Regions from separate parts of the Pseudomaricurvus sp. genome, predicted to be linked through region 3. Evidence: predicted binding sites of a transcription regulator. Region 3 holds the regulator's gene; each other region holds the start of a gene.
The links. The regulator sigma-54, encoded in region 3, starts transcription at its own class of promoters, with help from an activator protein. The targets are predictions, from matches to a motif close to TGGCACANNNNTTGCNNT.
Positions count from the first base shown of each region.

Region 1: a site for sigma-54 is predicted at 5,766-5,783, ahead of ACTG33_RS14225 (PEP-CTERM sorting domain-containing protein). Genes of this name have one in related genera too.
Region 2: a site for sigma-54 is predicted at 1,334-1,351, ahead of flhA (flagellar biosynthesis protein FlhA). Genes of this name have one in related genera too.
Region 4: a site for sigma-54 is predicted at 3,223-3,240, ahead of cynS (cyanase). Genes of this name have one in related genera too.

Region 1 is NZ_CBFIHX010000123.1:622-9,445, reverse strand. Features, by position in the region: gene ACTG33_RS14240 (TolC family protein) at 1-731, opposite strand, end outside; gene ACTG33_RS14235 (phosphoribosylaminoimidazolesuccinocarboxamide synthase) at 1,318-2,442, opposite strand; gene ACTG33_RS14230 (valine--tRNA ligase) at 2,731-5,529, shown strand; gene ACTG33_RS14225 (PEP-CTERM sorting domain-containing protein) at 5,897-6,367, shown strand; gene ACTG33_RS14220 (hypothetical protein) at 6,534-7,706, shown strand; gene ACTG33_RS14215 (hypothetical protein) at 7,740-8,546, opposite strand; partial or broken gene ACTG33_RS14210 (response regulator) at 8,691-8,824, opposite strand, start outside.
Region 2 is NZ_CBFIHX010000155.1:360-6,354, forward strand. Features, by position in the region: gene flhB (flagellar biosynthesis protein FlhB) at 1-1,129, shown strand, start outside; gene flhA (flagellar biosynthesis protein FlhA) at 1,513-3,618, shown strand; gene flhF (flagellar biosynthesis protein FlhF) at 3,702-5,384, shown strand; partial or broken gene ACTG33_RS15400 (MinD/ParA family protein) at 5,582-5,995, shown strand, end outside.
Region 3 is NZ_CBFIHX010000002.1:16,223-25,046, reverse strand. Features, by position in the region: gene ACTG33_RS00445 (KpsF/GutQ family sugar-phosphate isomerase) at 1-910, shown strand, start outside; gene lptC (LPS export ABC transporter periplasmic protein LptC) at 922-1,509, shown strand; gene lptA (lipopolysaccharide transport periplasmic protein LptA) at 1,496-2,020, shown strand; gene lptB (LPS export ABC transporter ATP-binding protein) at 2,084-2,809, shown strand; gene ACTG33_RS00425 (RNA polymerase factor sigma-54) at 3,143-4,687, shown strand; gene hpf (ribosome hibernation-promoting factor, HPF/YfiA family) at 4,862-5,155, shown strand; gene ACTG33_RS00415 (PTS sugar transporter subunit IIA) at 5,177-5,626, shown strand; gene rapZ (RNase adapter RapZ) at 5,818-6,684, shown strand; gene ACTG33_RS00405 (HPr family phosphocarrier protein) at 6,700-6,969, shown strand; gene mgtE (magnesium transporter) at 7,099-8,463, shown strand; gene yjgA (ribosome biogenesis factor YjgA) at 8,522-8,824, shown strand, end outside.
Region 4 is NZ_CBFIHX010000032.1:16,687-25,510, forward strand. Features, by position in the region: gene ACTG33_RS06490 (2'-5' RNA ligase family protein) at 1-396, shown strand, start outside; gene ACTG33_RS06495 (DUF6164 family protein) at 486-851, shown strand; gene ACTG33_RS06500 (protein kinase domain-containing protein) at 920-2,641, opposite strand; gene cynS (cyanase) at 2,724-3,167, opposite strand; gene ACTG33_RS06510 (formate/nitrite transporter family protein) at 3,276-4,085, opposite strand; gene ACTG33_RS06515 (Lrp/AsnC family transcriptional regulator) at 4,446-4,922, opposite strand; gene ACTG33_RS06520 (indolepyruvate ferredoxin oxidoreductase family protein) at 5,257-8,802, shown strand.

The DNA.
Region 1 (8,824 bases), on a different contig from region 3:
CCGGACGATGCATCAAAGGTCGAAAGGTCTCCCGATAAACGCTCAAACATCACCCGTTCCGCCCCCCATAAAGTCGCGAGCGTTAGCTTTTGGCTGCGCAGCTGAGCTTCCAGTGCAGCCTGCTTTAAACGAGCCTGCGTCACCGCAGCTTTTGCCCGCAGCCGCTCCGCTTCCGGTGCGGCGCCACGCTGCACACGCAGACCCACCAACTGATGACTGTCGGTTGCCAGGCGAGTGGTGTCTTCTGCTACTTGCAATTTTTCCTGCAATGTCAGCGCAACAATAAAGCTCTGTGTCACCTTGCCCAACAGATTGAGGGATTGTGCCTGACGTTCGGCTTCAGCCAGAACATAGCGGGAGTCCGCCAACGCGAGTCGGGAGTCGCGTTTACCTCCCAACTCAATAACCGAAGACAGAGATACGGTCAGCTCAGCACTGTCCATTCCTGAGTAATTGTCACTGCCCAGTATATTTTCTGCTTCGAAACCCAGCTCCAGAGGCGGAGCCAGATCGGCGGATTGTTGCTGACCATCCAGCGCTTTGAAACGCCACTGAAACATCTGCAATTCGGGATTATTGTTTAAAGATTTCCTGAGCGCCTGCTCAAGAGTTATTGAACGCTGGATTGCTTCAGTCTGCGCTGCACCCACGAACGGCAGTATCAAAAGCAGACAAGCACACATCCACGCCCCCGGAAGCAGACGTCGCTGCCCGGACCATAAAATGCACATACACGTACCCTGTGTTGGTTAAATCAGACCGTTAAAAATGAATAAACGACAAGAAAACAGCAGGGTTAAACGATGGGGGGACGATAGATAGACGAGAGAGACTTTGACGATGCATCGGTAGGATAAGAGACCAGAATAGCTGTCTCAGGTACTACAGTGACGGCTATAACGAAAGGCAAAACGGCTACGTGGGAACTATGCCCATGACACTGACAGCAGTGGTCACAACTCTCCTGCGCCGCGTCGTTGCCAGACACGTGGTCATCAAATCCAGAGTGAGGTTGATCTACAGAGGTTGAATCAAATGCAAATGCATCCGCGGAAAGAGAGTGGTGACTTTCTTCTGGAATAAAAATATCGCACGCTGCCTCAACGGCAACAAACAGGCACTGCAGAAGCATAAGCGTCAACATGATGCGCCCTGCTCTGAGTCTGTGTGTGCGAGATTTTGTAAACATGTTGATGGCGTCACATGGCGTTTTGAATAATGATTGCCATTACCGTAGCACAACTCTTAACGAAAATTCGTATTTAGGTTTCAGCTTTACAATCCATTGCATTTTACCCTGCGTCAACCTTGGGTTATTCAATCAATCAACCCGTACTGCTCACGCAAGACCTCAACGATCTCGGCCTTGGGGTTATCAGACAATACAATTTTCTGACCCGTCACTTTTTCGGCAATGCCGGTGTAGGTGCGGGAAATGTCCATCAACGCGTCCATAGGCAACTCATTGTCACGCGCCAGAGCTGAGCGCTCGTCCATGCGGTCTTTGTTGAGCAGAATATCCGGGTCTTCAAAGTGATTCAGCAAAAACTGGCGGAAGCCCTCTTTGGAGTTTTCCACGATTTTGCCGTTGCGATAGCTCTCGCCATCCCAGATCCGGGAAGAATCCGGCGTGCCCACTTCGTCCATGTAGATCAGTTTTTCATTGCCCGCTTTATCCGTGACAAAACCAAACTCGAATTTGGTGTCCACAAAGATCTGATCCAGTGCCGCCAGCTCATCACTGATGACGTTGAAACCTTCTTTCAGCAGTTTCTCGTAGGTAGCGATGTCATCGGCGCTGCGGAAGTTAAACGCTTCGAAGTTGTTTTCGATATCCGTGCGGGTAATGTTCACATCGTCCACTTCCGGCACACCGGGAATGCCCTTGAGAATACCCTTAGTGGACGGGGTGATCAGCAGTTCGGCAAGCTTCTGATCTTTTTGCAGATCATCGGGCATTTCGATGCCACAGAATTCACGCTCACCCTTGGAATAGGCACGCCACATGGAACCGGTAATGTACTGGCGGCAGATGGCTTCGATCATCACCGGTTTGGCTTTTTGTACGATCCATACAAACGGGTGGGGAATATCCAGAATGTGGCTGTCTGCCAGCCCCTTTTCCCGGAACAGCTTAAACCAATGATTGGAGATAGCATTCAGCGCCGCGCCCTTGCCGGGTACGCCTCGCACATCACCCTCGCCAGTCCAGATGCAATCAAACGCCGAAATCCGGTCGCTGATCACCATAATGGCCAAAGGCGCATCCGGTGCCACGTCGTAGCCCTTCTCCTCAATCAGGCGGCGACTGTCCGCTTCTGTCAGCCAATACACTGAGCGCACCTTGCCACTGTGCACTGGCTTGTCGGTGCGAATTGGCAGATCATCATTGACCGCCAGTACCGAGTCTTTAAGGGATTTGCCAGCAGAAGCAGCGCTCATGGGGAGGTTCCTGTAGGTTTTGAGGGAAATCAAGGTCTGTAAAAGCCGCATTCTATCAGAAGCCTGCTTTCAGGGAATAGAAAGGAAGAGGCCACCGACCCTGCCACGCCCTTCGACAGGCTCAAGGCGAACGAGCACTGAGCCTGTCGAAGGATCACCCACGGCTGTATCCCATCCGCCAGCCCATGTATAATCTCAGCCCTTTCAATTCGCATATTCAGTGCCGTCGCGCCCTATTTCGCGCTATCGGCCCACAATTCCGGCTTTACTACGAAGACAATTGACGTTATGGATAAAACCTACCAGCCACAGGCTATTGAAACAAACTGGTACGAAACCTGGGAAAAGAACGGCTATTTCAAGCCTTCTGGCGAGGGTGAGCCCTACTGCATCATGATTCCGCCACCCAACGTCACCGGTAGCCTGCACATGGGTCACGGTTTTCAGGAATCCATCATGGACGCCCTGATCCGCTACCACCGCATGAAAGGTCACAACACCCTTTGGCAAGTGGGCACCGACCACGCCGGTATCGCCACCCAGATGGTGGTAGAACGTCAGCTGGACGCTCAGGGCACCAGCCGTCACGAGCTGGGCCGCGACAAGTTCATCGAAAAGGTCTGGGAGTGGAAAGAAGAATCCGGCGGCAACATCACCCAGCAGCTGCGCCGGCTGGGCGCCAGCCCGGACTGGTCCCGCGAGCGCTTCACCATGGACGACGGCTTCTATAACGCGGTTCAGGAAGTCTTTATTCAGCTGTATGAAGACGACCTGATTTACCGCGGCAAGCGTCTGGTGAACTGGGATCCGAAACTGCACACCGCCGTATCCGATCTGGAAGTACTGTCCGAAGAGGAAGATGGCTTCCTGTGGCACTTCCGCTACCCGTTAACTGATGGTTCCGGCCATCTGGTCGTCGCCACCACGCGTCCCGAAACCATGCTGGGCGACTCCGCCGTGGCGGTTCACCCGGATGATGAGCGTTATAAAGACCTGATTGGCAAGACCATTACCCTGCCACTGGTCGACCGCGAAATTCCCATCATCGGCGACGATTACGTCGACATGGAGTTCGGTACCGGCTGTGTAAAAATCACGCCGGCTCACGATTTCAACGATTACGAGATGGGCCAGCGTCACAACCTGCCGCTGAACAACATCTTCAACGACGATGCCGAGATCAACAACACTGCCCCTGAAAAGTACCGGGGAATGGATCGTTTCGACGCCCGCAAACAGATCGTTGAAGATCTGGATGCGCTGGGTCTGCTGGAAAAAATCGACGATCACAAATTGAAAGTGCCCCGCGGCGATCGCACCGGGGTGGTGATTGAGCCCTACCTGACGGATCAGTGGTACGTGAAAACCCAGCCACTGGCGGACGAGGCCATTAAGGCCGTTGAAGGCGGTGACATTCAGTTTGTGCCCAAGCAATACGAGAACATGTACTTCTCCTGGATGCGTGACATTCAGGACTGGTGTATCTCCCGCCAGCTTTGGTGGGGCCACCGTATTCCCGCCTGGTATGACGAAGACGGTAAAGTCTACGTGGGTCGCAGCGAGGAAGAAGTTCGCGAGAAGCACAACATTCCCGCCGAAGCTGTCTTAAAGCAGGACGACGACGTACTGGACACCTGGTTCTCCTCCGGCCTGTGGACCTTCGGCACCCTGGGCTGGCCAGCCCAGACAGACTTCCTCAAGACGTTCCACAGCACCGATGTGCTGGTGACCGGTTTTGACATCATCTTCTTCTGGGTTGCACGGATGATCATGCTGACCCTGCATTTCAAAAAAGAAGTACCGTTCCACACCGTTTATGTACACGGGCTGGTTCGCGACGGTCAAGGCCAGAAGATGTCCAAATCCAAGGGCAACGTGCTGGACCCTATTGATCTGATCGATGGTATTGATCTGGAATCCCTGGTGGCCAAACGCACCGCCGGTATGATGGTGCCGCGCCTGCGAGAGAAGATCGAAAAACAAACCCGCAAGGAGTTTCCGGACGGACTGGCCGCCTACGGCACCGACGCCCTGCGTTACACCTATTACTCACTGGCCTCCACCGGTCGTGACATCAAATTCGATGTAGGTCGTATCGAAGGCTTCCGCAACTTCTGCAACAAGATCTGGAACGCCTCGCGCTATGTTTTGATGAACTGTGAAGTTCAGAACGACGCCGGCGATCGCGTTTCTGCGAAAGATTGTGGGCAAGATGGCTCAGACAACTACGAGCTGTCCGTGGCCGATCGCTGGATCATTGCCAAACTGCAACAGGTCGAAAAAGCCTTTGCCGAAGGTGTCGAAGCCTACCGTTTCGACCTGGCCTCTCAGGCACTGTACGACTTTATCTGGAACGAGTACTGCGCATGGTATCTGGAACTGTCCAAGCCTATCCTCACCAGTGACGATTTCAGCGAAGCACAAAAGATCGGCACCCGCCGCACTATGGTTCGCGCACTGGAAGAAATTCTGCGTCTGGCACACCCACTGATGCCGTTCATCACCGAAGAGATCTGGCAGCGGGTGAAAGACCTTGCTGGTGCAGAAGGTGAAACCATCATGACCGCCGCCCTGCCTCAATGCGATGACAGCCTGATCGACCAGAAGGCCATCGTCGACGTGGAATGGCTGAAAGGCGTCATCGAAGGAGTGCGTAACATTCGCGGCGAAATGAACATTTCACCGGCGAAAAGTGTTCCTTTGTACTTTGCCAACGGTTCAGACAACGATCAACGCTGCCTGAACGACAACCGCCAGTTCCTGATGCGCCTTGCCAGTCTTGAATCCATCACCTGGCTGAATGCCGGTGAAGAAGCCCCCATGTCCGCTACCGGCCTGGTGGGTGATATGGAAATTCTGGTGCCCATGGCCGGTCTGATTGATGTACAGGCGGAAACCGCACGCCTAAACAAAGAAATCGATCGTATCACCAAGGATATTCAACGTGTTGAAGGCAAACTTAATAATCCAAAGTTCGTCGACAAGGCGCCGGCTGAGGTGGTGCAGAAGGAAAAAGACAAGCTGGCTGACATGCAAAGTGCGCTTGCCAAGCTGGCAGAACAGGTGAAAAAAATCGCAGAGCTGTAGTTAAGAATTACAGTCGGCTCTCACTTCTGCAACACCTGTAGCCTTCCCCCAAAGCCCCTGCCTCGCAGGGGCTTTCTTCTTCCCGCCCGAGCACTTCCTCCCAACCATAAATGTATAAGACGCCAAACTTGTGAACACCCAAAACTGGTACATATGTGTCAGTTTATTTTACAAAATAACCATTCCTCCCGCACTTTAAAACTCTAACCAACTGATTTTATTGAATTTAATTATAGTGGCACCCTATTTGCCTGTTGATTAATGCGACTACAAGTTCACATTTTATATGTGACATAAATCACAAATAGGGATGATTACAATGTTTAAAAAACTGGGAGCAATAGGGCTTCTTCTGGGGTCTTTCGCAATGGCTCAGTCAGCCAGTGCCGGACTGATTGTGGACAGCTTCGATGTGGATACGGACGTAAATATCGGTGGTCAATACTCTTACTTTCACGACATTACTGGCTACGGTTTCACACCTGGACTCGACACAGCCTGGTCAGGCTCATTGGCCATTGAGATTTTCGATGATGGATGCGATGTCTTTTTCTGTGCAGATGAATGGTTTCTTGAGATTGCCCTTGTTCAGGTTGAAGAGCTTGACTTCGATTCTGGCGGTATTACGTTCGGCGATTTCGGTAGCGATTTAGAGCTTGAAGCTCTTACCTCACTGAACACGAACGGCCAACTGAATGTGACTATCAGATCGATCAGTGGTGATTTCCATATTGGTCATTCCACCCTATCTGTTGATGTGCCAACCCCAGGCACTGCGGCTTTGCTGGGACTTGGTCTACTGGGTTTAGGGTTAGGTCATCGCCGTAAAAAGACCTGACTGATATTGACTACCCCCTTCCACGCCTGCGCATACAATGGCAGGCTTTTTCCACTGTGTTTACCACCATATTACTCACCAAAGGCTCTACCTTTCGCACTGCACAGTTCGAGCAAACGCTATATCATCCCTTTTCTGTCAACAACACATTGAAAAGGGACTTCCCATGAAAATCATCAACACATGCTTGCTTGGGGTTGGTTTGCTACTGGTGAATGGTTGTAGTGATCAACCAACACCCACTTCAGACTCAACCACTCCATCAACAGCTACAATCAGTTTTCCTCTCGGTAATGAAACCGAACTCACGACTCTCTACAGCTACCCCAACTCTGACAATGGGGAATCTCTGGAAGCCACCATCGAGCATTACCTGAATCAGCGCCTGCAGAGGGATCATATTGCCAATGGCAGTGCCGATGTCACGGTTGAGAAAGACCTCTATAGCGTGACCATGAGGGGAGACGCCACAGTCATCAATGAGTACAAACCTCAAATTATCCAGTTTTTAACCAACGGAGCGCTGGCCGCGAGTGCCGTGACGCAACTGAAAAAAGACAATAAGTGGGATGCAAAGGAGTGGCGTTTCTTTCTGCCGCTGGGTTTGTCGATCGTCAATCAACGCTCGGTACAACTACTTCACTTTCCGCCCGATTACTCGCTGCCGGATCAGGACTATCTCAATTCCAAAACCAGCCAGCGCTGGGAAAAACTGTTGATGCTGAATCAGGTGGCCGCGGACGAAGTCACACTGTATGAAAGCATTCTCGATGTAGCTCCCATTGCAGCTCCGGCCAGTGCTGGCAGCACTTTAAGCGAGACCTACCGCTATTTCGAGCCCTATGTGGTGAGCATGCTGCCACTGCTGCTGGATATCGACGAGGGGAGCAGCAGCGCTCTACCCATCGTGGCTTATGGTGGCCCGGTGAGAAGCTGGGTATCCAGTTACTATAAGCTGAATGACTTTGGTGTGAATACCGTGGCCAGCGTCACCATCCAGGACGGTATCAACGCTCCGATGCTTGGCGCAAACCACCCCAGCTATATCTGGTACGCCAAAGATCAGGGACGGGAAGCCGCCATGAAAGTGATGCAACAGGATTTAATCTCGGCTTGCTGGCAGGCCAGCATGGGTAAGGATGCACAACAAAACCCGAGCAGTGTTCTGAACAGCTGCGACAACTACTGGCAGAGCCAACCCATGACGGTTTGCGTAAACATGGAGATTCAGGCGTTCGATCAATCCGAAACCGAGGCGAAAGCCAGCTGCTCGAAAGACATTCCAGACACGATTAAAGCGGTGTTGCCTGAAGAACAGATACACCCTCTCTCTTTTTGAACATTGAATATTGAACAGACTGGTCATGCCCCGTCATTCTTTGATACGGGGCACTACTGATACTGGAGGGTATATCGGAACCTCCAGACCAAAACGCTGATAAACCGGTTTCAGCAAGCCTTGCCGATCCGCCAACAACAAAATACGGTTGATTGCTTTGGCGGATATGGGGCTTTTTTCCGGAACGAGAAAAGTCCGGTTATATTCTAAATCCGGAGTGTTGAACACCAGTATTTGCTCTGCCGCTTGTGGGTTCTTCTTGAGAAACCACTTTAGTGTGGTATCACTGGTCACGGCAATATCTACCCGTTCTGCCAGCAACATTCTAATACTGATTTCTTCCGACTTCACAAACACTGCTTCCAGTTGTTCTTGAGCATTTTTATTGCCCATCAGAAAACTGTAGGTATACCCTCCTACCAGGGCGAAGGTTTTATCACTGAAAGTCTCAAAGTAGCTTTGATCGACGGCGTTAGCCCGCAAAGCAATAAAAATATCTTTTGCATGCAACAACGGCCAACTGGTAGTCAGGGGAATACGCCACTGCCAAGCAGGGTTATCCCACATCATGATGTCGGCCAACCCGTTCTTGATCGCCTGACTGCGACGTTTTACCGGAATATCAAACGACTCAAACCGATATTGATCCTGCACCTGATTCATAGCCTGCAGAACACCGGCGGTCACATCATCATTGGCATCATTAATAAATAGTGGCGGTCTTTCCGGGGTGCCCACTTTAACCAATTGACGGACTTCTAAAGGAGCAGAATTGACCATATCTATGGACACAAGAGGCAGATACAGCACCATTAACACCCACAGAGAAACTTTAAACATCAAAACCCCAACATATATTTCCTGTTTGTCCTTATCACTGCAAATTAAATACCAGTTACTGCTCCGAAGTAGCATCAGCGGGATCTAACCCCGTCTTATGAGCTATGACCACGCAAAACTCCACCCTGATACAGATCCTCAGGCTCACCAGGTAAGTTCTTTGTCTGATTTAACACACAGGCGACGACAATATTTCATCAATATCTGGATGGCCTGCTCGGTGAACAAGGGCTTTAACACATGTTCATTCATTCCTGCGTTCAGACATTCAGCCTTAT
Region 2 (5,995 bases), on a different contig from region 3:
TGATGACAGCAGTCAGGAAAAAACAGAAGAGCCAACGCCAAAACGATTGGAAAAAGCCCGTGAGGACGGGCAGGTTCCGCGATCCCGTGAGTTAACCACTTCGGCCATCCTGATCATCGGGACTATTGGGTTGTTTGTCTGGGCACCGTTCATGTCCCAGCGCCTGATGGATATCTTGCGTTACAACTTTACCTTGGAGCGCGAAGTTGCCTTTGATACGGAATTGATGTTTTCGCATCTGGGAAGCTCTTTTGCTGACGCGCTCATGTTTTTGTTGCCTTTATTCTCAGTGTTAGCGATCGCGGCGATTATCGGACCACTTGCTTTAGGGGGATGGTTGTGGAATCCCAAGGGTTTGGCGCCCAAGGGAAATCGCATGAACCCGGCCGAGGGCCTGAAGCGAATGTTTGGAGTGAAAGGGCTGGTAGAACTGGTCAAATCTTTGGCGAAGGTTCTGGTTATCCTCGGGTTTGCCATTATTCTGTTGCTGTCTATGGAACAGGATATGCTGGAGCTTTCCAATCAGGCCGTCATTCCCGCAATTATGGATGCGATGTTCATGTCGGGCTGGGCTGCCATTATTTTGTCGGCAGTGACTATTCTGATTGTTCTGGTCGATGTGCCATTCCAGATATGGGATAACGCCAGAAAACTCAAGATGTCCTTGCAGGATATCAAGGATGAAATGAAAGACTCCGAAGGTAAGCCCGAGGTGAAAGGGCGGATCCGCCAGTTGCAGCGGGAGATGGCGAATAACCGTCAGTTGGCGGAGGTGCCGGAGGCCGATGTGGTCATCACAAACCCAACTCACTTTGCCATTGCGGTCAAATACGATCCCGAAAAGATGGAAACCCCGATCGTGATTGCGAAAGGCGCAGATTTCTTCGCGCTCAAGATTCGGGAGGTGGCTAAAGCCAATGATGTCCAGATTATGGAGTCTCCGGTATTGGCTCGGGCTATCTATCATACGACAGAGGTAGAACAGGAGATTCCGGCAGGGCTGTATATGGCAGTCGCTCAGGTGCTGGCTTATGTCTTTCAGCTGCGTAACTACCGCAAAGGGCAGGCCGAGAGACCCGATTTTCCCCGTAATATCGATGTTCCCAAAGACATGCAATTTGACCCCTGATGGTTTTCCGTTCAGGGGCTTTCTGTTCAGGGTGTTCCTGCGAGTAACTTCTCGCTAAGGGCTTCCAGCTAGTAACTTCCTGCTAAGGGCTTCGTGCAAGGGGTCCTAATCAGGGCTAGGCTCTCTTTTAAAACTCCCAGTCATTTTTGTCCTCAGGCTTAATTGTTTCTGGCTAATACAGTTTTTTTGTGAAGCGGTTCAAATAGGTACGCTTCTTGCGATGTGTTTACAAAAATACACGCAACGTCAAGAAACCGTTTTCTATGGCCTCACAACAATTCACAGAGTTCCGTCAATTTGCTCGTGGTATCGATCGCAAAACGGCGTTCAATCATGTTCTCAGCGTAGGACAGGGCAACCTGGGCATTCCTATTTTGCTGCTGATGTTGTTGGGCATGATGACATTGCCGCTGCCGCCTTTCCTGTTGGACATGTTTTTCTCGTTCAACATTGCCTTGTCCATTGTTGTGTTGCTGGTTGGTATCTATAGCCTGAGACCTTTGGACTTTGCTGCGTTCCCCACCATTCTGCTAGTGGCAACCCTGTTGCGGTTGGCGTTGAACGTAGCGTCAACCCGAGTTGTGTTGCTTGAAGGCCACGAGGGGGGAGATGCGGCAGGTAAGGTGATTCAAGCGTTTGGTGAGGTAGTCATCGGCGGTAACTACGCGGTGGGTATTATCATCTTCATCATTTTGATGATCATCAACTTTGTCGTAGTGACCAAGGGTGCTGGACGAATTTCGGAAGTGAGTGCACGTTTTACCCTTGATGCCATGCCCGGTAAACAGATGGCCATTGATGCGGATCTGAACGCCGGACTCATCGATCAGGACGAAGCCCGTACCCGCCGTGAAGACGTGGCCTCAGAAGCCGATTTTTATGGGGCGATGGACGGTGCCAGTAAGTTCGTCCGTGGTGATGCCATGGCGGGCATTCTGATTTTGGTTCTCAATATCTTTGGTGGATTGATTGTCGGCATGGTTCAGCACGACCTGGAGTTTCAGGATGCGCTGGAGAAGTACATCTTACTGACTATCGGTGATGGTCTCGTCGCTCAGATTCCTTCTCTGCTGCTTTCCACAGCAGCAGCCATTATGGTGACGCGTGTTAACAGCTCAGAAGACATGCGTAATCAAGTCATGCGTCAGATGTTTGATTCGCCCAAGGCTCTGGGTGTCGCCTCTATCGTGCTGTTTATCATGGGTGCTATCCCAGGTATGCCGCACGTCTCTTTCCTCGGTCTAGCACTACTGGCTGCCGGTCTGGCGCTGTATCTGTATTACAAGAAGCATCAGGCAGAGGTTGCTGCGTCTGAAGGAAAACCCAATCTGCCTACCGTGAAATCGGCGGCGGCTGGTGGGCAGGTCCCTGCACCGGTCTCTCAGCAGGGCGGCGCAGTCACTCTCGATAATAACTCTGGCCAGGCAGAATCTGCGGACATTGGCTGGGATGATGTTCAACCGGTTGATGTGGTCGGGCTGGAAGTGGGCTATCGCCTGATTCCGATGGTGGATAAAAACCAGGGGGGAGAGCTGCTGGGACGAATCAAAGGAGTCCGCAAGAAGCTCTCTCAGGATGTTGGTTTTCTGGTTCCGTCTGTACACATCCGGGACAACCTGGATCTCCTGCCCAACGGTTATCGCATCAGCCTGATGGGTGTCACGCTGGGTGAGGCGGAAGTCTATCCGGAAAAAGAGCTGGCGATTAACCCCGGTCAGGTCTTTGGTCAGATTGACGGTATCAATACGACGGATCCGGCTTTCGGTCTGGAAGCTGTCTGGATCGATCCTGATAAGAAAGATAAAGCGCAAACACTCGGCTACACGGTAGTGGATCCCAGTACTGTGATCGCGACTCAGATTAATCATATCCTGCAAAAACACAGCTACGAATTGCTGGGGCATGAAGAGGTTCAGAAGTTACTGGATAAGCTCGAGGAAACGTCTCCGAAGTTGGTCGAGCAGCTGGTACCGGGAGCCGTCAATCTTAATGTTCTGCTTAAGGTCTTGCAGGGATTGCTACATGAGCGGGTATCCATCCGGGACATGAGAACCATAGCCGAAGCTTTGGCGTCAGCGGGTGGAGCGAGTCAAGATCCCGACGCTTTGATTTCTGTGGCCCGGGTCGCACTTTCCCGACAAATCGTCCAATCCATAGTAGGACAGGAGCCTGAGGTGCCTGTTATCACTTTGGAAGCAGGTCTGGAACAGTTATTGCTACAGTCCATTCAGCAGTCACAAAAAACTGGCGGTGGCGGAGCCTTCATTGAACCGCAGCTGGCCGAAAAGCTTCAGCGTTCACTGATTGATGTAGCGCAAAAGCAGGAAATGAAAGGTAAGTCCGTTGTATTGCTGGTAGCTGCACCGATACGAAATATGATGGCGAAATTTGTTCGCTTCAGTATGCCCGACATGTCGGTACTGGCGTACACAGAAATACCGGATAACAAACAAATAACGATTGAAGCCTCTGTTGGAGTCGATCAGTAATTAACCGTTGACCACACGTCAGCTGTGAGCCACGAAAGGCAAACTCTTCGCAAGAAACCGCGATCGAGTGATGGAGAAAACTTATGTCAGTTAAACGTTTTGTTGCTAGCGACATGCGCCGGGCATTAGAACTGGTTCGTCAGGAGATGGGTCCTGAAGCCATTATATTGTCCAGCAAAAGAGTCAAGCAGGGCGTCGAAATATTGACCAGCGCGCCGTCTCAGACGGAAAACAGCGCATCGGTGTCTCCAATTAATAGCCACTTGCCTAACAACAGTCATTTATCCAGAACTGAGTCTGTTCAGCAGAGCGATGTTCCCATGGGAAGTGACGGTGCCTGGCATGACCAGCTGGCAATGGACGAAGTGGTAAACAGCCACGATGCGTTGCGTAACAGTCAGCCGGCTCCAGAGCCCTCACTGGTGGCGCCTGAGTATCAATCGCGTCAGTTTACTCCGAATACTACAACACCCGCTTTCCGCGGCAGCGCTTCCGGAAAAACGCCTGCAGAGCTAGCAGAAGAGATTGAGCAGGCGCGTATCAAAATGATGGCGGCTAAGAAGCAGCAGGAACAGGATGAAATGCCAATTGGCATGTCGGGCGCTCGTCAGAGTGCACCTGCTGCCGAGAATATGTCGTATGCCCAGAGCGTTTCTCATGAGCAGGCGCGTTCCCGTTATGAGGATCACTCTGGCTATGATGATCGTCCAGGTTATGGCGAGCGTTCTGCTTACGACAACCGCTCTCGTTATGACTCAGCAGAAGCTGATCGTTATCGCTCAGACCGCGCTCATGCAGATTCTTACCGCGGCGACTCTTACAACGAAACCATGCATCAACAAGATCAACAGAGACAGTTGCAGTCTCTGCAGTCTGAGCTGGCCGATATGCGTCTTTTGCTGGAAGAGCAACTGACGCGCATGGCCAATACGCCACAAATGGCTTCACCGTTGCATTCTGGATTGATGCGTCGCCTTAAACATATGGGACTGAGTGATCGTCCGGCCGAAGCGGTGGTTAAACGTATTAAAAAGCACAGCACCATTCAGGAAGCGTGGGCCGATACTCTGGCGACCTTATCCCGTTACCTGCCTGCTAACGCCAGTGATCAGGTGATGAACGGCGGTGTATTTGCCTTTGTTGGACCTACTGGTGTTGGAAAAACCACGACGATCGCCAAGCTCGCGGCACGTTATGTGCTGGAGCATGGTGCAGAGAATGTCGCGCTGATTACCACCGATACCTATCGTATCGCCGCACACGATCAGTTGCGTTCGCTAGGCCGGATTCTCAACGTTCAGGTGAAAGTTGTGGAAGACCACAACGATCTTCCGGCGGTATTGAGAAGCCTCAAAGGCTGTCCGCTGGTACTGATTGACACGGCAGGTTTCCGTTTGGGCGATGCTCAGTTGAAAGAGCAGTTGCAAGCGTTAGACGTGATACCCGAAGTTCAGAAATTTTTGGTGATGGCCTGTAATTCCCAGTTGCAAATGATGAAGGCGACGATTCACGCTCACCAGAATGCGAAGTTGCAGGGGTGTGTGCTGACCAAGCTGGATGAAAGCAGCAGCCTGGGTGAAGCCATGAGTGTTCTGCTGGAGCACAAACTGGCGGTTCATTACACCACCAATGGCCAAGAAATTCCTCAGGATATTGAAGTGGCTAAAGGACACAAACTGGTTTCCAAAGCGGTTGCGCTGATGAAAACCGGTATGGGAAGCCAGGCACCGGCACAAGAAGCCGGTGGGTCTTTTGATGCTTATTAACTATGAGACGGATAATTCCTGAGACGGCCAGTTTTTAAATGGCTAGTCATCAGATGGATAGTTCTGAGATGGATAATCCTGAAATGGATAAGCGAGACTGAATAGCTGGTGTCCTGATGTGACCCAGTATTTACCCTGAAATTGATTAAGCTTTCGGGCTACAACGAGAGCACATTTTGCTAGGAGAATGGACTTAGATGAGTTCCTCACGACCGGTACAAGTAATTGCTGTAACAGGCGGTAAGGGTGGCGTTGGGAAAAGTAATATTTCCCTAAACCTGAGTATTGCTCTGGCTGAAATGCGCCGCCGGGTAGTGTTGTTGGATGCGGATTTGGGGCTGGCCAATATTGATGTATTGCTGGGTCTGAAAGCTGAAAAGAACCTGGCTGATGTGTTGAGTGGCGATTGCAGTCTGTCCGATGTTCTGGTGACAGGTCCTGCAGGCATTAAAGTCGTTCCGGCGTCTTCGGGTGTACAGAAAATGGCCGCTCTCGGTCCTCAGCAGCACGCCGCTCTGATCAATGCGTTCAGTGAGCTGAGTAATCAGCTTGATGTTTTGATTGTCGATACGGCTGCGGGCATTTCCGACACCGTTGTCAGTTTTGTCAGG
Region 3 (8,824 bases):
CGCCGACCTCAAAAGTCGTGTAAACCAGACCTTTGTGGATGCCTGCCAGCTGATCCTCAACTGCAAGGGCAGAACCATTGTCACCGGCATGGGCAAATCGGGTCATATCGGCAACAAGATCGCCGCCACTCTGGCCAGCACCGGAACTCCCTCTTTCTTTGTCCACCCGGGCGAAGCCAGCCACGGCGATCTGGGCATGATCACCCGTGACGATGTGGTCATCGGCATTTCCAATTCCGGCTCCTCCGCTGAAATCGTAATGCTTTTGCCGATGCTCAAGCGCATGGGGATCCCACTGATCAGCATGGCGGGCAAAGCCGACTCGCCACTGGCGCTGGCCGCCAACGTCCACCTGGACATCAGTATTGAGAGCGAGGCCTGCCCTCTGAACCTGGCGCCAACCACCAGCACCACGGTAACCCTGGCCATGGGCGACGCCCTGGCGGTGGCCCTGCTGGAAGCTCGCGGCTTTACCGCAGAAGACTTTGCTTTTTCCCACCCCGGCGGCGCGCTGGGGCGCAAACTGCTGCTGAAAGTGGAAGACATCATGCACAAAGACAGCGAAGTGCCGCGAGTCAGTGCCGATACAGCACTCAGCCAGGCACTGGTAGAAATGACCGAGAAAGGCTTCGGCATGACGACCGTAACCAATCCTGACGGCCACCTGCTGGGCGTATTCACCGATGGCGACCTGCGTCGCTGCGTCGACCAGGGGGCAGACCTCAGCACCGCCACCATGGATCAGGTCATGTCGGCAAATCCCAAAACCGTTCACCACAACATGCTGGCCGCCGAAGCTCTGGGCATCATGGAAGGCCGCAAGATCACCGCCCTGATTGTTGAAGACGACGGTCATCGTCCCATCGGCGTCATTCACATGCACGACATACTGCGTGCCGGAGTTATGTAGGCAACCTCATCATGAATAAAAACTGGCTGGCCCCGGCTTTCATCATTTTGTTGACCTGTCTGTTTCTGGTGTTTTGGGATTCCCCACCGGAGACATTCCTGCCTCAGAAGCCCGAAACTCCGAAAACATCCAAACACCCGAGCAATATTGTGCACAACGCCGTTCGTCGTCGCTTTGACGAGAACGGCCAGTTGAGTTCGGTTTTTGTCGCGTCTGAAACCCGCTACTACCAAAAGAACCCCAAGCGACGCACAGCCAAAGACTACGCCGACCTCACCGCCCCGAAGCTGACAATGTATTCAGTGGACAAGCCGCCCACCACCATCGTGTCGAATACCGGAAAAGCCCGCAACAACGGCAACCTGGTTCAACTTTGGGGAGATGTGCACATCACTCGCACCGACACTCTGGGCCAATCCTCGGAACTCACAACGCCATATCTGGTCGTAAAACCAGAGAGGCAATACGCCGAAACTGACAAACCTGTTATCATCACCAGCCCCGGCAACACCACCCATGCCGTTGGTATGGAAGCGTACCTGAAAACAGACACTATAAAATTGCTATCCAACGTCCGAGGCATACATGATCCGCAATAAACTCGCCATTTCGCTTTTGTTATCCCTGACTCTGGGCGGGTTCAGCTCCACTCTTCTGGCACTGGAAAGCGACCGGGAGCAACCGATACACATCAGCTCTGACACCGCCGAGCGCAACGAAAAAAAGGGCATCACTACCTATACCGGCGAGGTACAGATGGATCAGGGCACCATGCGGATCAAAGCCGACAAGGTGGTGATTTACAGCATCAACAACGAGATTTCACGGGTTGTCGCCACCGGTGATCGCGCCCACTACCAGCAAATCCCCGAGCCCGACAAAGAAATGGTGATCGCCAAAGGCAAAACCATCGAATACCTGCTGGACACCGAAAAGCTGCACATCAGCGAAAACGCCTCGCTGCGTCAGGGCGATGGCACCACCCTGACCGGCAAAAAGATTGATTACGACATGAAATCTTCTGTGGTGAAAGCTCAGGGCAACAAAAGCACCACCAACCCAGACCGCATTCACATGACGATTCCTCCCAAAAGTGAGCGCAATCCCTAACAGTTAAAGCGCCACCGCACCGCCACACTGCCCAGCGCCGGATTTAAGGACAAGACCAACGCCATGCCCACACTCAACGCCCTGAACCTCGCCAAGAGCTACAAAAGCCGCCGTGTCGTTATCGACGTTTCCCTGTCGGTCAGCAGTGGCCAGATTGTCGGCCTGCTGGGTCCCAACGGGGCGGGCAAGACCACTTGCTTTTACATGATTGCCGGGCTGGTGGATGCCGATCAGGGCAAGGTCACTATTGATCAAAAGAACCTGACGCACCTTTCCATGCACGGACGGGCACGAGCGGGCATCGGCTACCTGCCACAGGAAGCCTCCGTATTCCGCAAGCTGACGGTCAACGACAACATTCTCAGTATTCTGGAAACCCGCAAGGACCTGAACCGCAAACAGCGCCAGGACAAACTCGATCAGTTGTTGCGAGAGTTTCACATCAGCCATATCCAGAATAGCCTCGGCATGGCGCTGTCCGGTGGTGAGCGTCGCCGGGTCGAAATCGCTCGCGCACTGGCCACCGACCCGGAATTCATCCGGCTGGATGAACCATTTGCTGGCGTCGACCCCATTTCCGTCAACGACATCAAGCACATTATTCAGCACCTGAAAGATCGCGGGATTGGCGTTTTGATTACTGATCACAACGTTCGCGAAACCCTCGATATTTGCGAGAAAGCCTACATCGTCAGCGAAGGCCACATTATTGCCGAAGGCACGCCGGAAACCGTTCTAGGCAACACGCAGGTCAGAGAGGTTTACCTCGGGCACCAATTCAGCTTATAGTGTGTTTTCTCAGGGCTAAAAGTGTGACCCCACACACAAAATTGTGGCCTCTGGCAAACAGCTTGGACAGCGCGTCCAACTAAGATCGACCACAACGCAGCCACCCGCTCCCAACATTCGCATTTCCTCCCAAGCAGGCAAGAAACAGGCATAAAACTTGCTTGTTTAAGTTGTTCTCCTCGGTTACTCTGGCTACACTTGCTCACCAACACGATCATTTCAATCGAGTCTGATCGTCGCAAGAATGGATTCTGCCGCACACATCACACAGCTCCACACTCGCTGACATTGCGGCAGAGCAGAGAAAGAATTCCTCAGTAGCCGTAGCCATACATGAAACAGTCGTTACAACTCAAGCTGGGTCAACAACTCACCATGACCCCCCAACTGCAGCAAGCCATCCGCCTGCTGCAGCTGTCGACGCTCGACCTTCAGGCCGAAATCCAGGAGGCGCTCGACTCCAACCCCATGCTGGAAGTCGGCGAAGACGACAATGCCGGTTCGGACACTCCCGACGAGAGCATCAACACCCCCAAAGATCAGCCCGAACAGAGCAGCACCAAAGATTCCGACAGCGAACCAGAACCCACCGCCAGCGCCCAGGAAGAGCAAAGTGGCGTCGACAGAAACAGCGATGACAGTCCCGAGGGCGACTGGGGAGACGCTATTCCGGAAGACCTGCCGGTAGACACCAGCTGGGACGATGTATACCAGTCAGGCCCTTCCGGCAGCGGCTTGTCAGCACCCGACAGCGAGGACAACGATTACGAAAGCCGGCGCGGCAGCGACGAATCCCTGCATCAGCACCTGATGTGGCAGCTCAACCTGACCCCCATGTCCGATCGGGACCAAGTCATAGCGATGGCGTTTATTGACGCTATTGAAGACACCGGCATGCTCAGCATGAACGCCGAAGAAATCCATGAAAGCCTGGTAGACGAGCTGGAAGAGCTCGAACTGGACGAAGTCTTTGCGGTGTTGCACAGACTGCAACAGTTTGACCCTCCCGGGGTCGCCAGTCAGGATTTGAGCGAATGCCTGCTAATCCAGCTGAATCAACTGCCAAAAACTACACCCTGCCGGGAAGATGCTAAACTCATAGTCAAAGACCACTTATTGTTGCTGGGCAGCCGCGATTACAAGCAGCTGATGAGAAAAACCAAACTCAAGGAAGCCCAGCTGCGAGATGCCATCATTTTGATTCAGAGCCTGAATCCACGTCCAGGGGACAGCATCTACAGTGGCGAGACCGAGTACGTAGTACCCGATGTATTTGTGACCAAACAGGATGACCGCTGGACTGTGAATCTGAATCCCGACATCGCACCCAAATTGCGTATCAATGATACCTACGCCTCAATGGTCAAGCGGGCGGACACCAGCAGTGACAACTCCTTCTTACGCGACAACTTGCAGGAAGCCCGCTGGTTCCTCAAGAGCTTGCAAAGCCGCAACGAGACCCTGCTGAAAGTCTCTACCTGTATCGTCGAAAAACAGCGCGGCTTTCTCGATTATGGCGCCGAGGCCATGAAACCGCTGGTTCTGCACGACGTGGCCGAAATTGTCGGCATGCACGAGTCCACCATTTCCCGGGTCACCACTCAAAAGTACATGCACACGCCTCAGGGCATCTTTGAGCTGAAATACTTCTTCTCAAGCCATGTGAGTACTGACTCAGGCGGCGAATGCTCATCCACAGCAATCCGTGCCATCATCAAAAAACTGGTGGCGGCTGAGAGCCCCCAAAAACCGTTAAGTGATAGCAAAATCACCACATTACTCGCCGAACAGGGCATTAAGGTGGCCAGACGCACCATCGCCAAGTATCGGGAGTCTTTAGGAATACCCGCGTCCAACGAGCGTAAGCGATTGGTCTGAGCAGCTGTTGACCGCAACACAAGTCCGCTGCAGCCGGTACTGGTCGCCCACTCGGGATAAAGGTTAAAGTCCTGCCTGTCAGGGCCTCGACAGCACCAACACAGCTGGTGCTAGTAGCCAAAGCTGTATGACAAGCGATTCAATACCGACGTTTCACGACAAGAGGAGCAACGCATGCAAATCAACATCAGTGGACACCATGTTGAACTGACAACTGCCATTAAAAACTACGTCAACACCAAACTAGATCGCCTCGAAAGACACCACGACCGAATTACCAGTACCAACGTCATACTATCTGTTGATAAACTACGCCAAAAGGCAGAAGCCTCAGTGCACGTGAGCGGCAAAGACTTCTTCGCAGACAGCGAGTCCGAAGACCTCTACGCCGCCATCGACATGTTGGCCGACAAGCTCGACCGCCAACTCATTAAACACAAAGAAAAGATGCGAAATCATCACCGCTAATTTATGGAAGTAAGATCATTTTTGTCTCAACATCGCACCTACTGCGGTGTTGAGGCCAGCAGCAAAAAACGCGCTCTGCAAGTCATCTCCCAACTGATTGCCGAAGACCAGCCGACTCTTAACGCCGATGAGATCTTCACCAGTCTGATCTCTCGGGAGCGGCTTGGCACAACCGGTCTGGGCGGTGGCATTGCTATTCCTCACTGCCGCATCAACAATTGCGCCAACACCGTTGGTGCTTTGATTCAGTTACAAAGCCCCATCGACTATGAATCCATCGACGGCCAACCCGTGGACATCCTGTTTGCCCTGATTGTTCCCGAGGAGGCTCACGACGAACATCTGAAAACTCTGGCCGCGATTGCCGAACAACTGCACCATCCCGACTATTTGCAGAATCTTCGCGACGCCAGCGACACCCAAAGCCTCTACCTGGCAGCCACCGAACAAGACGCCAGCGCGCCCCTCTGATGGCGCAGGGACGCGGTTTTGTAATCTACCCAAAGTAAGGTACCTTTAGAGTATTGCTCGTGGTGTTGTATCAATTGATACTCCTCCTTCAAAGGCCGTGCGTCCTGATGAGGCCATAACGCCCCAATAAGAAAGCACCCGGATAAAACGAGCACCCTGAAATATTGATAGTCGACGAGGCAGAAAATCCCATGCGTTTAGTTGTAATTAGCGGCCGCTCCGGCTCGGGGAAAAGCACAGCCTTGCACGTGCTTGAGGATGTCGGTTTTACCTGTATTGATAACTTGCCTGCCTCTTTACTGCCATCGCTGGTTCGACAGTTGGATCAGCATCCCCAGAGCCAGTCATTTGCCGTCAGTATTGACGCACGCAACACCTGGCAGGATCTTCAGGAGTTTCCCGAGTTTTTGTCGCAAGCCAAGATTCCCGGCTTGCAGTGCGAAATTCTGTTTCTGGATGCCCGCAGCCCCATTTTGATTCAGCGTTTCAGCGAAACCCGACGCAAGCACCCTCTCAGCGGACAGACAACCGATCTCAAACAGGCAATCGCTCTTGAGAGAAAATTTCTCGAGCCCATCGCCAACTCTGCCGATCTGACCATCGACACCAGCGGCCTTAGCCTGCATCAGTTACGAGACCTGGTGAAACAGCGCATTGTCGGTAATACAGGTCCCGGGATGGCGCTGTTATTTCAGTCCTTTGGCTTCAAGCGCGGCATTCCGGTGGATGTTGATCAGGTGTTTGACGTACGCTGCCTGCCAAACCCTTACTGGAAACCTCATTTGCGCAGCTTCAGCGGCAAGGATAAGGAAGTCGTTGAGTTTCTTGAGGCCGAGGACGATGTCAACGATATGTACAATGACATCGCCAGCTACCTGCAGCGCTGGCTACCTCGCTTCAGCGACAGCAATCGCAGCTACTTTACCGTCGCCATTGGCTGCACGGGCGGGCACCACCGCTCAGTGTATTTGTGCGAGCGCCTCTATGAGGCCTTCAAAAATGAGCACCCCAACACGCAACTGAGGCACCGGGAACTGGAACAATTACAAAAAACATAATCCATAGAGAACATTATGCTGACTGATACCGTCACCATCATTAATAAATTGGGGCTCCATGCCCGCGCAGCGGCCTTATTTGCCAGCACAGCCTCCCGCTATTCCAGCCAGATCAAAGTGGGCCTGAACGGAAAACTCGTCGATGCCAAGAGCGTCATGTCACTGATGTTACTTGCCGCGAATCAGGGCACCGAAATCACCTTGCAAGCCGAGGGGCAGGATCAGCAAGAGGCCATGCAAGCCATCATCGAACTCATCAACAATCGCTTTGACGAAGACGAATAAGCAACTACAACTCAGCCAACCAGACCTCGACGAAACGGCGTAAGTCTGGCCTTCCACTGGCTTATGCCGCCAAGCCCCATTAGAATACACGCCGTTAACCTCACTCAATACGGATACGTGTGAACGCCTATGTCTCAAAACACCGATGAATTGCTCGCATTAACTCAGGCACAACTCGGTGAAATCAATGAGGCATTGGAAAGCGGTACCTTTCAACAGGTACGGCGCATGCTCAACGGCCTGCAACCGGTCGAAATAGCTCACCTGCTGGAATCTTCCCCGCCCCCATCCCGCCGCGTGCTTTGGCGCCTGGTCGATAGCGATCTGGAAGGTGAAGTTCTGCAGGAACTCTCGGAAGAAGTACAGGCTCAATTCCTGCGCGGGATGGGCACCGAAGAGGTAGTCGCCATCACCGAAGGCATGGACACGGACGATTTGGCCGATGTTCTGCAACGCCTGCCAGACCGCGTGATTCAGGAAGTACTCGCCGCGATGGACGCTCAGGATCGCCAGCGGGTAGAGCAGGTGCTCTCCTACGACGAGGACACCGCCGGCGGCCTGATGGATACCGATACGGTGACCGTTCGCCCCAGGGTGACACTGGACGTCGTGTTTCGCTATCTGCGCCGCCACGACGAACTTCCGGACTCCACCGACAGCCTGATCGTAGTGAACAGTAAAGGGCAGTACGTTGGCCTGCTGCCGCTGTCGCGCCTGTTGACTTCATCGCCCACCAGTACCGTGCGGGAGTTGATGCGTACCGACTTTGAGCCCATTCCGGCGCACATGCCCGAGAACGAGGTAGCCAGTCTGTTTGAACGCCACAACTGGGTTTCGGCGCCGGTGATCGATGACAACGGCATTGTCGTCGGGCGAATCACCATTGATGACGTGGTCGACGTGATCCGCGAAGGCGCTGACCACTCCTTTATGGGGATGGCCGGTCTGGATGAAGAAGAAGATACCTTTGCCCCCGTCTCCAGAACCGCGCCAAGACGCGCCATCTGGCTGGGTATCAACCTGCTCACCGCGATTATTGCCTCGGCCGTGATCAATATTTTTCAGGATACCATCGACAAGGTGGTGGCACTGGCCGTGCTGATGCCCATTGTCGCCAGCATGGGCGGCGTAGCTGGCAGCCAAACTCTGACCGTTATGATCCGAGGGATGGCACTGGGCAAAATTGGCCGCAACAATATTAATTGGCTGCTCTCGCGAGAGTTTTTCGTCGGCTTGCTGAACGGACTGCTCTGGGCGGGGCTTATGGCTGTGATAGCCGGTTTGTGGTTTGACGATATGACCATCGCCGCGATCATCGCCGCAGCCATGGTCATCAACCTGATTACCGCCTCGGTCGCGGGTGCACTGCTGCCCATCACCTTGCGCAGCATGAATATTGACCCGGCGCTGGCTGGCAGCGTGGCGCTGACCACCGTGACCGACGTCGTGGGCTTCTTTGCCTTCCTTGGTCTGGCCACCTATTTTTACGCTTAATACGTTTTTAAACTCAACACGTTTTTAGACCTAACACATTTTTCAACGGATATTCCCGATGTCTCAATTTGACGATTTTCCCGACCGCGACGATGAAGAAGAGTACATTCCTTCAAAAACTGACATTAAGAAGGAAATGGCCGCTCTGCAGGATTTGGGAACAAAGATTGTTGAACTCAGCGATAAATTCATTGCCCGCATTCCCATTGAAGGCGAACTGGCCGATGCCATACACCAGGCACGGGGCATGAAGCACCGCGAGGGGCGCAGACGCCAGCTGCAATTTATTGGCAAATTGATGCGCAAAGCCGAAAATATTGAAGAGATTAAAACCGCCTACGAGCGGGTAATCTCAATTGGT
Region 4 (8,824 bases), on a different contig from region 3:
AAAGATCTCGAAGCCATGGCCAGCAAGGTGGCGTTGCACAATCACCCCGAAGATTTCTGGTCTCTGGATGTGGGGGGCGTTAACAGCTTTTTATCGGCGCCGTTTCTTGAGGTGCGGGATGATCACGGAGCGTTGAGTGAATTGAGACAGCTGCTGCTGCCCAATGGTGAGGATTTCCGCTCAGAAGTCTACTGTCCCCACATTACCCTGGGGTTGTATCGAGACCGGTTTGAGACGGCGACCATCGCTACAGATTTCTCTAGCGCCATTGATACCATGCCGCTCAAAATGAACATTCAGACACTGGATTTGTTGTCCTACGACGCGCGGTCTCCTACCTCGCCCCTGAGGCGGGAGCGCAGCATTGAGCTATACCCAACGACAGATACCTTATAGTTTGACAGATACCTTATAGTTTGATGGCAACCGATCGCATCCCATCTAAAGTCATAACCCAAAGGTCATAATGAGAAGGTAAGAGTAACATGGCTGAATTGCTGTTCAGGCTAAATGGTGTGCCTGAAGATGAAGCGCTTGAGGTGCGAGCCTTGCTTGAAGAGGCGGGTATTGAGTTTTACGAAACGCACGCTGGAAACTGGGGAGTGTCCGTTGCTGCGATCTGGCGGGCAGATAACACCGGTCAGTTGGAGGAGGCAACCGCGCTGATTGAAGAGTATCAGCGGCAGCGGTTGCAGTCTGTTCGCCAGGAGGCGTTGGAAAATCCCCCGGAATCCCTGATGCAGCGCTGTCTTCGACATCCGTTTCAGGCTCTGGCAGTTGTCGTCGCTATTGGTTTTATCCTTTTCCTTTTGATTGCACCGTTCCTGACTGCTTGGGACGATGTTCAGTAATTATAGGTAATCCCTTGAGCGTTGTGCTTGATGAGTCTGACGTGTCGATAATCACGACTCAGCAATGATCAATGACGAATCAGCAAAACGACCACCATCACCGCAAGCATGAACGAAACGCCCTGCCAAAAGGCGACCGGGTTGCGTTCGAGCAGCGGTGGGCGGGCCTTATTTAAATACTGCTGATTGGGATGGCGCAGATCGTAGAGAAACTCGGAAATTTCTTCATAACGCTTGTGCGGGAATGGCTGGAGTGCTCTTTTTAATGTGTCGTCAATCCAGGCGGGGATCTCCCGATCAACATCGAGTACGGATTGATAATTCAAATTTCTCTGACTGCGCACGGTTCGTGATTGAGCAACCTTGTTGCCATAGGGAAAGCGACCCGACAGCAGGTGGTAGGTGAGGACGGCGAGAGAGAACTGTTCCGACTTGGGGGTTCCTGCTTCCCCTAAAAAATACTCGGGTGCCGTGTAAAGTGCGGTTCCCAGTAAATGATTTTGTTCGCGGTCGGACAGATTTTCTGCCAGTCCGGCAACATAGGTGGAGCCAAAATCAATGATTTTCACGGTACCGTTTTGGTCGATGATGATGTTGTCAGGCTTTAGATCCTGATGCAGCATATCCATACGGTGAAACGCCATCAGTCCTTTGGCGACCTGTTCAATAATGCCGCGTACCGTTTCGACGTCGGGTGTGGGGTTGTCCCTCAGCCATTGTGCGAGAGTTTGTCCCTGAATGTATTCGGTTACCGTGTAGAGAAAATGTCGGCCTCGGTCTTTGCGTCCAGCTTTCAATACATGGTTGTTGTTGATGCGCCGGGCAATCCATTCTTCAGTGAGGAAACGTTCCAGGTATTCGGGATCACCGCGCAAATCGATTGAGGGCGTTTTGATGACGACCTGGGTGTTGGTGTCATTATCCCGAGCCAGATACACATGGCTGCGACTGCTGGCGTGCATCTGTCGAACAATGGTGTAGCCGTCGAATTCCTGGCCGGCCTCCAGTTGCGGTGGAAAAGGCAAGGTCTCGATCTGGTTTTTGAATTCTGTGATCTTTCTTGACGGTAAGGCATCAACCCGAACCAGTTGCAGGCTAAGATTGTCATCGCTGCCGTTTTGATGGGCCTGATCGACCAGTGATTTGGCCGCAGTATTCAGATCGCTTTCGTGTCTGATGGCTTCAATCAGCTGCTGAGGTTCCAGGAATTCATAGACACCGTCAGTTGCTAGTATAAAAACATCATTCGCTTGAACCGAGACAGATTTATAATCAAACTCACATTGCGATTCGACGCCCAGAGCACGACTCAAATAACTTTTATCTTCGCTGATCCATAAGCGATGATCTGCGGTTAATTGTTCCAATCCGCTGTCATTAAAACGGTATACACGCGTGTCGCCGGCGTGGAAAACGTGCGCGGTGTTGGATTTGATAATCAGAGCGCTCAGTGTACAAACATAGCCCTTATCCTTGTCGTAGCGGTAGGGGCTGTTTTGAGTCTGTGAGTAGAGCCAGGCGTTGGTTGCATCCAGTACTTTGCTGGCTGACTTCTTAACCGACCAGGCGTCGGACGTGCAGTAATAATCATCGAGAAAATTTTTAATCGCCGTTTCACTGGCAATGCGGCTGACATTACTGCTGCTAATGCCGTCGGCCATGGCGACTGCGATGCCTTTAAAGTCCCGCTGTGAATTTTGAGGCAAACGGACGCCAAGGCAGTCCTGATTTTCTGCCTTGCGCCCTTTGTCTGAGTGTTGACCTACCGTCACCTTCAGCGAGTCGGACATTGCATTATCCCTGTCACTTTTTGTCAACGGTTAGAGTAGGCTAGCGTGATCTTTTTGAAAAGATGTTAGGAGCAAGATTGTTTTAATAACTCTTGTACGGCAGAAACTTACCACTCATGGTAATTTTAACCCGATCACCTTTCGCGTCTTCCTGGCGTTGCAAGTCCATATCGAAATCGATCGCGCTCATGATGCCATCGCCAAACTCTTCGTGTATCAGTGCTTTAAAGGTTGTTCCGTAAACGCTGATCAGCTCGTAGAAACGATAGATCAGTGGGTCGGTGGGTACTGCCGTTGGCAGTGAGCCTTTATAGGGAACCACTTGCAGTTGAGTGATGGCGTCTTCCGGCAGCTCCAGTTTTTCACCAATCACTTTGGCTTGATCGGCATCCAGCGTCATTTGTCCCAGCAGTGCGGCGGTTGTCCACTCTTTGCTTTTGCCTATGGCGCTGGCCAGTTCCGGCCAGGTGAGTTGTTTTTTCAGCTTTTGAAGAATGATCAGTTCTGTTACTTCGTTGCGTGTCATTGGGATTACCTCGTATAAGTCATCAGGAAAGATGTAATCAATGAATGGGAGTGCGAAGGAAAATGACGGGCCAGATGAGGCCCGTCATTCATTCAATGAACTAAAATATCAGTAAGCGCGTTTAGGAGCAGTTCTGACGTGAGTGCTATAGAGAGTCAGACCGGTAAAAGCCAGTCCGCCGACCAGGTTGCCAAGAACGGTTGGGATCTCATTCCAGATCAGGTAATCCATCACAGAAAAGTCAGCACCCATGATGATGCCTGATGGGAACAGGAACATGTTAACTACGGAGTGCTCAAAACCCATGGCAAAGAACAGCATGATAGGCATCCACATGGCGATTACCTTGCCGCTAACAGACGTGGAGATCATTGCGCCAACCACACCCATAGAAACCATCCAGTTACACAACATGCCACGGATGAAGATAGTGAACCAACCGGCCACACCATATTCTGCATAGCCCAGAGTACGAGACTCACCTATGCCGGCAATTTTCTCTCCAATCGCACCGGGGTCAGTATTGAAACCGTAGGTAAAGATAAAAGCCATCATAAAGGCAACGGTTAGCGCGCCGGCGAAGTTTCCAACGAACACCAGTCCCCAGTTGCGCAGCAAGCTACTGGTCGTAACTCCCGGTCGTTTATCAAGCAGAGCCAGTGGTACCAACACAAATACCCCGGTCAGCAGGTCAAATCCCATGAGGTATAACATACAAAAACCGATAGGGAAGAGAACCGCACCCAGAATGGCTGAGCCTGTTGTGGTCGTGACAAAAATTGCGAAGGAAGCCGCAAGCGCTAAAATCGCCCCGGCCATATACGCTCTGATTAAAGTATCACGAGTCGACATAAAAACTTTCGACTCTCCGGCGTCAACCATTTTGGTGACGAACTCCGCAGGGGCTAGATAAGACATGGGATGCTCTCGTATTGATGGATTTGAAATTGATAGAGCAATGGCTATGCCAACTTATAAGAGCAGCAATGTTTTGTATTTATTTGTAATAACTGTTGCCGACAAAAAGCGGCGTGATTTTCTTCTGCGTTGTTGTGGTGCAGCCCTTTGCGCTAGCGGAATTGAGAGATAGCTTGGTGGTGCTCCATGGTGGCACTTTTTATAGCTTTTCCTGATCGCAAATTGTGCTTTCAATCCTGAGGAGTGTCTTGTGAAAAGTTCGACGCCAGAAGAGTGTGCTTTAAGGGTGCGTCAATATGGTGCATCGAGGATGGTGTCGGGTGATCAATGAACTGATAAATGCACAGGGGGAGTGCCAATTTACAGTTGAGTATCCAGCGGCAGCGACGTGGTATTTTTGATGGCGGTGACCGCCACGTGAGAGTGTATTTCCTGAATACCGGGCATTTGGGCTAAAAACGTTCGCACGAACTGTTCATAGTGGCGAATGTCTTTTGTCACAATTTTCAGCATGTAGTCCATGGTCCCGGTCATGGTGTAGCACTCCGTGACCTCCGGAAGACCGGCAACCGCTTGTTCAAATTCTTCCAGCGACTGACGACCGTGCACACTCAGTTTTACACTGCAAAAAACCACCACGTCCATACCCAGCTTTTCAGCATCGAGTAATGCCACACGCTTTTGTATATAGCCTTCACTCTCCAATCGATTAACCCTGCGCCAGCAGGGACTTTGAGACAGTCCGATGCGGTCTGCCAACTCTGCGGCGGTGAGACTGGCATTTTCCTGCAACAGTTTGAGAATCTTGAGATCGGCACCGGAAATCTTGTCCTGCATGATTTACCTCGTTAGGGCTAATTCATGGGTATATATATGCACTATAGACCCGGAAGCGCGAAAGAAAACAAAAAAATACCTCATGGGCTCGATTAGAATCTTGTGTATGGGATCTGACTGGTCAGTCGACGGGGCTGAGCCTATGGTTAACTGAGCCATGGTTAACTGAGCCTATGGTTAGCTGAGCCTATGGTTAATAGGGCTGGGTCTATGGTGAACGAGCTTGGTTCATGGTTAACAGCCAGCTTAACCGCAGCAGTCCCTTCTTAAATAAAATCAATAAGACGAAGCCGCAAGCACGGTAGTGTGTTGCAGTCTGGCAGGAGAACACCGTATGTCAGAAGTGAAATTGGACAACAGTTCAAGCTCTAAGCCCGCTGTGACCCAGATCGGGTTAGAGGACAAGTACCGGTTAACCTCCGGTCGGGCTTATATGACCGGGATTGAGGCGCTGGTGCGTTTGCCTATGTTGCAGCACCAGCGGGACATCGCGCGGGGCTTGAATACCGCCGGGTATATTTCGGGCTACCGTGGCTCTCCGATTGGCGGGCTGGATCAGGCGTTATGGAAGGCCAAAAACTACCTCGAGCCACATAATATCGTCTTTAACCCCGGTGTGAATGAAGACCTGGCGATGACCGCGGTCTGGGGTTCGCAACAGGTCAACCTGTTCGAAGGCGCGAAGTACGATGGCGTGTTCGGTATGTGGTACGGCAAAGGCCCCGGGCTGGATCGTTCCATGGATGTCCTCAAACACGCCAATGCCTTCGGTACTTCCCGCTATGGCGGTGTGCTGGCAGTTGTGGGTGATGATCACGCCTGTAAATCGTCCACACTTCCCCACCAATGTGAACACTCCTTTATGGCGGCCTCGGCCCCAATCCTGGCGCCTTCCAATGTGCAGGAAATTCTCGATCTGGGCATCTATGGTTGGGAGTTGTCACGCTACAGTGGTTGCTGGGTGGGACTCAAGGCGATTACCGAAAACATGGATTCGGCCATCTCTGCCGACATTGATCCCGACAGAATCAATATTGTTATCCCGGACGGCTTCGAGATGCCGGACGGCGGTTTGCACGCGCGCTGGCCGGACAAGCCTCTGGAGCAGGAAGCGCGGCTAAATCAGTACAAAATTTACGCCGCCCGCGAGTTTGCCCGAGTCAACAAACTCAACTACATCACCCACGACACGCCCAATCCGCATCTGGGGGTTATTACATCCGGCAAGGCTTACCTCGACGTGCTGCAAGCGCTGGATGATCTGGGCATTGATGAAGTCATGGCCTCTTCCATCGGGCTGCGGGTGTTTAAGGTGGGTATGCCCTGGCCGCTGGAGCCGGTAACCACACATGAATTTGCCAAGGGGCTGACGGAAATTCTGGTGGTGGAAGAGAAGCGCTCGGTGATTGAGGATCAGCTCACTGGACAATTGTACAACTGGCCGGTGCACGAGCGCCCCCGCGTGGTGGGGGAATACGATGAGCACGGTGAAACCCTGTTGACGAATCTGGGTGAGCTGACTCCGGCCATGGTGGCACGGGCAATTGCCGCACGGCTCAAACCCTTTTACCGCAGCGATGACATTGATCGTCGGCTGGCCTTTCTTGAGCATAAAGAACAATCTCTGGCCCGCCCCCGGGAGTTAATCGAGCGCTCACCTCACTATTGTTCCGGTTGTCCTCACAATACCTCGACCAAAGTGCCTGAAGGTTCCCGTGCTCTGGCGGGTATTGGTTGTCACTATATGGTGACCTGGATGGATCGTGAAACCCACACGTTCACGCAAATGGGAGGCGAGGGTGCCACCTGGCTGGGGCAGGCTCCGTTTACCGAGACGAAGCATGTTTTTCAAAACCTCGGAGACGGAACCTACTTTCATACCGGCTTATTAGCCATCCGGGCAGCAGTCGCCTCCGGTGCGAACATTACCTACAAAATTCTCTACAACGATGCGGTGGCGATGACCGGTGGCCAGCCGGTGGATGGCTCTCTGACCGTGGCACAAATCATTGAACAGCTGCGTGGTGAAGGCATCTACCGGATTGCTGTGGTGACCGATGAGCCGGACAAGTACCCGGCTGACTTTCCCAACTTTGAAGGTTTGACGATTGATCATCGCCAACGGCTCGACACCATCCAAAAAGCCATGCGGGAAGAGAGGGGCACCACGGTTATTATCTATGATCAGACCTGCGCCGCAGAGAAGCGTCGCCGCCGGAAAAAAGGCGAGTTTCCGGATCCGCAAAAACGGGTAGTGATTAACAGCGACGTGTGCGAGGGCTGCGGTGATTGTGGTGACGTGTCCAACTGCCTGTCGGTATTGCCCAAGGAAACGGAGCTGGGACGCAAGCGCACCATTGATCAAAGCGCGTGTAATAAAGACTATTCCTGTGTGGAGGGGTTCTGTCCAAGCTTTGTTACGGTTCACGGGGGGCAGTTGCGTAAGCAGCGCGGTTCTATAACCCAGTCTCTGGATATGTCACTACCGGATCCGGTGCTGCCAGCACTGGACAAGCCCTGGAATGTGGTGATGACCGGTATCGGTGGCACCGGTGTCCTGACCATCAGTTCGATTTTAGGGATGGCCGCTCACTTACAGGGTAAGGGCTGTTCCGTGTTAAATCTCACCGGTTTGGCGCAAAAGTTTGGGGCGGTGGTATCCCACGTGCGCATTGGTCAACAGCAGAGTGACATTCATGCGGTTCGGGTGCCGGCAGGCGACGCTCATTTGTTACTGGGTTGCGATCTGGTAGTGGCTGCGGGCGAAGAGGCGCTGGCCAAGGTCAATCAAAGCCTGTCCCACGCGATCATTAATGATTACGAATCCCCAACCGCGGCGTTTACCCGTGACCCGGATATTCGCTTTCCCAAGGTGGCGATGAAAAAAGCCATTGCCGCAGAAGTCGGGGAGGATAGAACACACTTCATCAATGCCAGTCAGTTAGCGGTGGAGTTAATGGGGGATGCCATTGGTGGCAATCTGTTCCTGTTGGGCTTCGCTTATCAGAAAGGACTGATTCCAGTTGACGGGGATGCGATCGAGCAATCGATTGAGTTAAACGGCGTCGCGGTCGAATTTAATAAGCAGGCGTTTTTGTGGGGCCGTCGGGCTGCGCACGACGAACAAACGGTACTGTCATTGCTGCCCGAGCATAAGCCTCCCTTTCAGCCGCTCAAGACTGCCGCCGACATTATTCAGTTTCGCAAGACGTATCTGACACGCTATCAAAATGCGAAATACGCAGAGCGCTACCTGCAGTTTGTGGAGAAATGCCGTCGCTCTGCTGTCAATGCCAATCTTGATCCGGAACATGAAGAGGTCTTTATTCAGGCGGTGGCCAAAAGCTATTTCAAACTGCTGGCGATCAAGGACGAATACGAGGTGGCGAGATTATTCACCGACACCGGGTTTATGGAGAAAATCAAAAAACAGTTTGAGGGTGATGCAAAAGGAGAATACGAGCTGCACTTTCATCTGGCTCCGCCGATTTTTTCCCGGATTGATCCAGACACCGGACGACCACAAAAGAAAGAGTTTGGTCCCTGGATGATGAAGGCGTTTTCTCTGCTGGCCAAACTGAAAATTCTTCGCGGTACGCCGTTGGATATTTTTTCGTACACGAAAGAGAGAAAAATGGAAGTTTCGTTAGTCAGTGAGTTTGAGGATTTGATGAACCGAGAAATTTTACCTAACCTCAAAGAAGAGAATGCCGAGATTGCCACGGAATGGGTGGCCTTGATCGAAAAAGTTAGGGGCTTTGGCCCTGTGAAAGAGAAGTCTGTTGAACATTGGCGCCACAAGCGCAACGAAGTTCTGGATCGTTTTTACGGCAGTGAAGCATCAGCGGTTCATGTTGTTGACCTTGATCAGGTCGTATAACCGGGGTATCTCATACCCCATC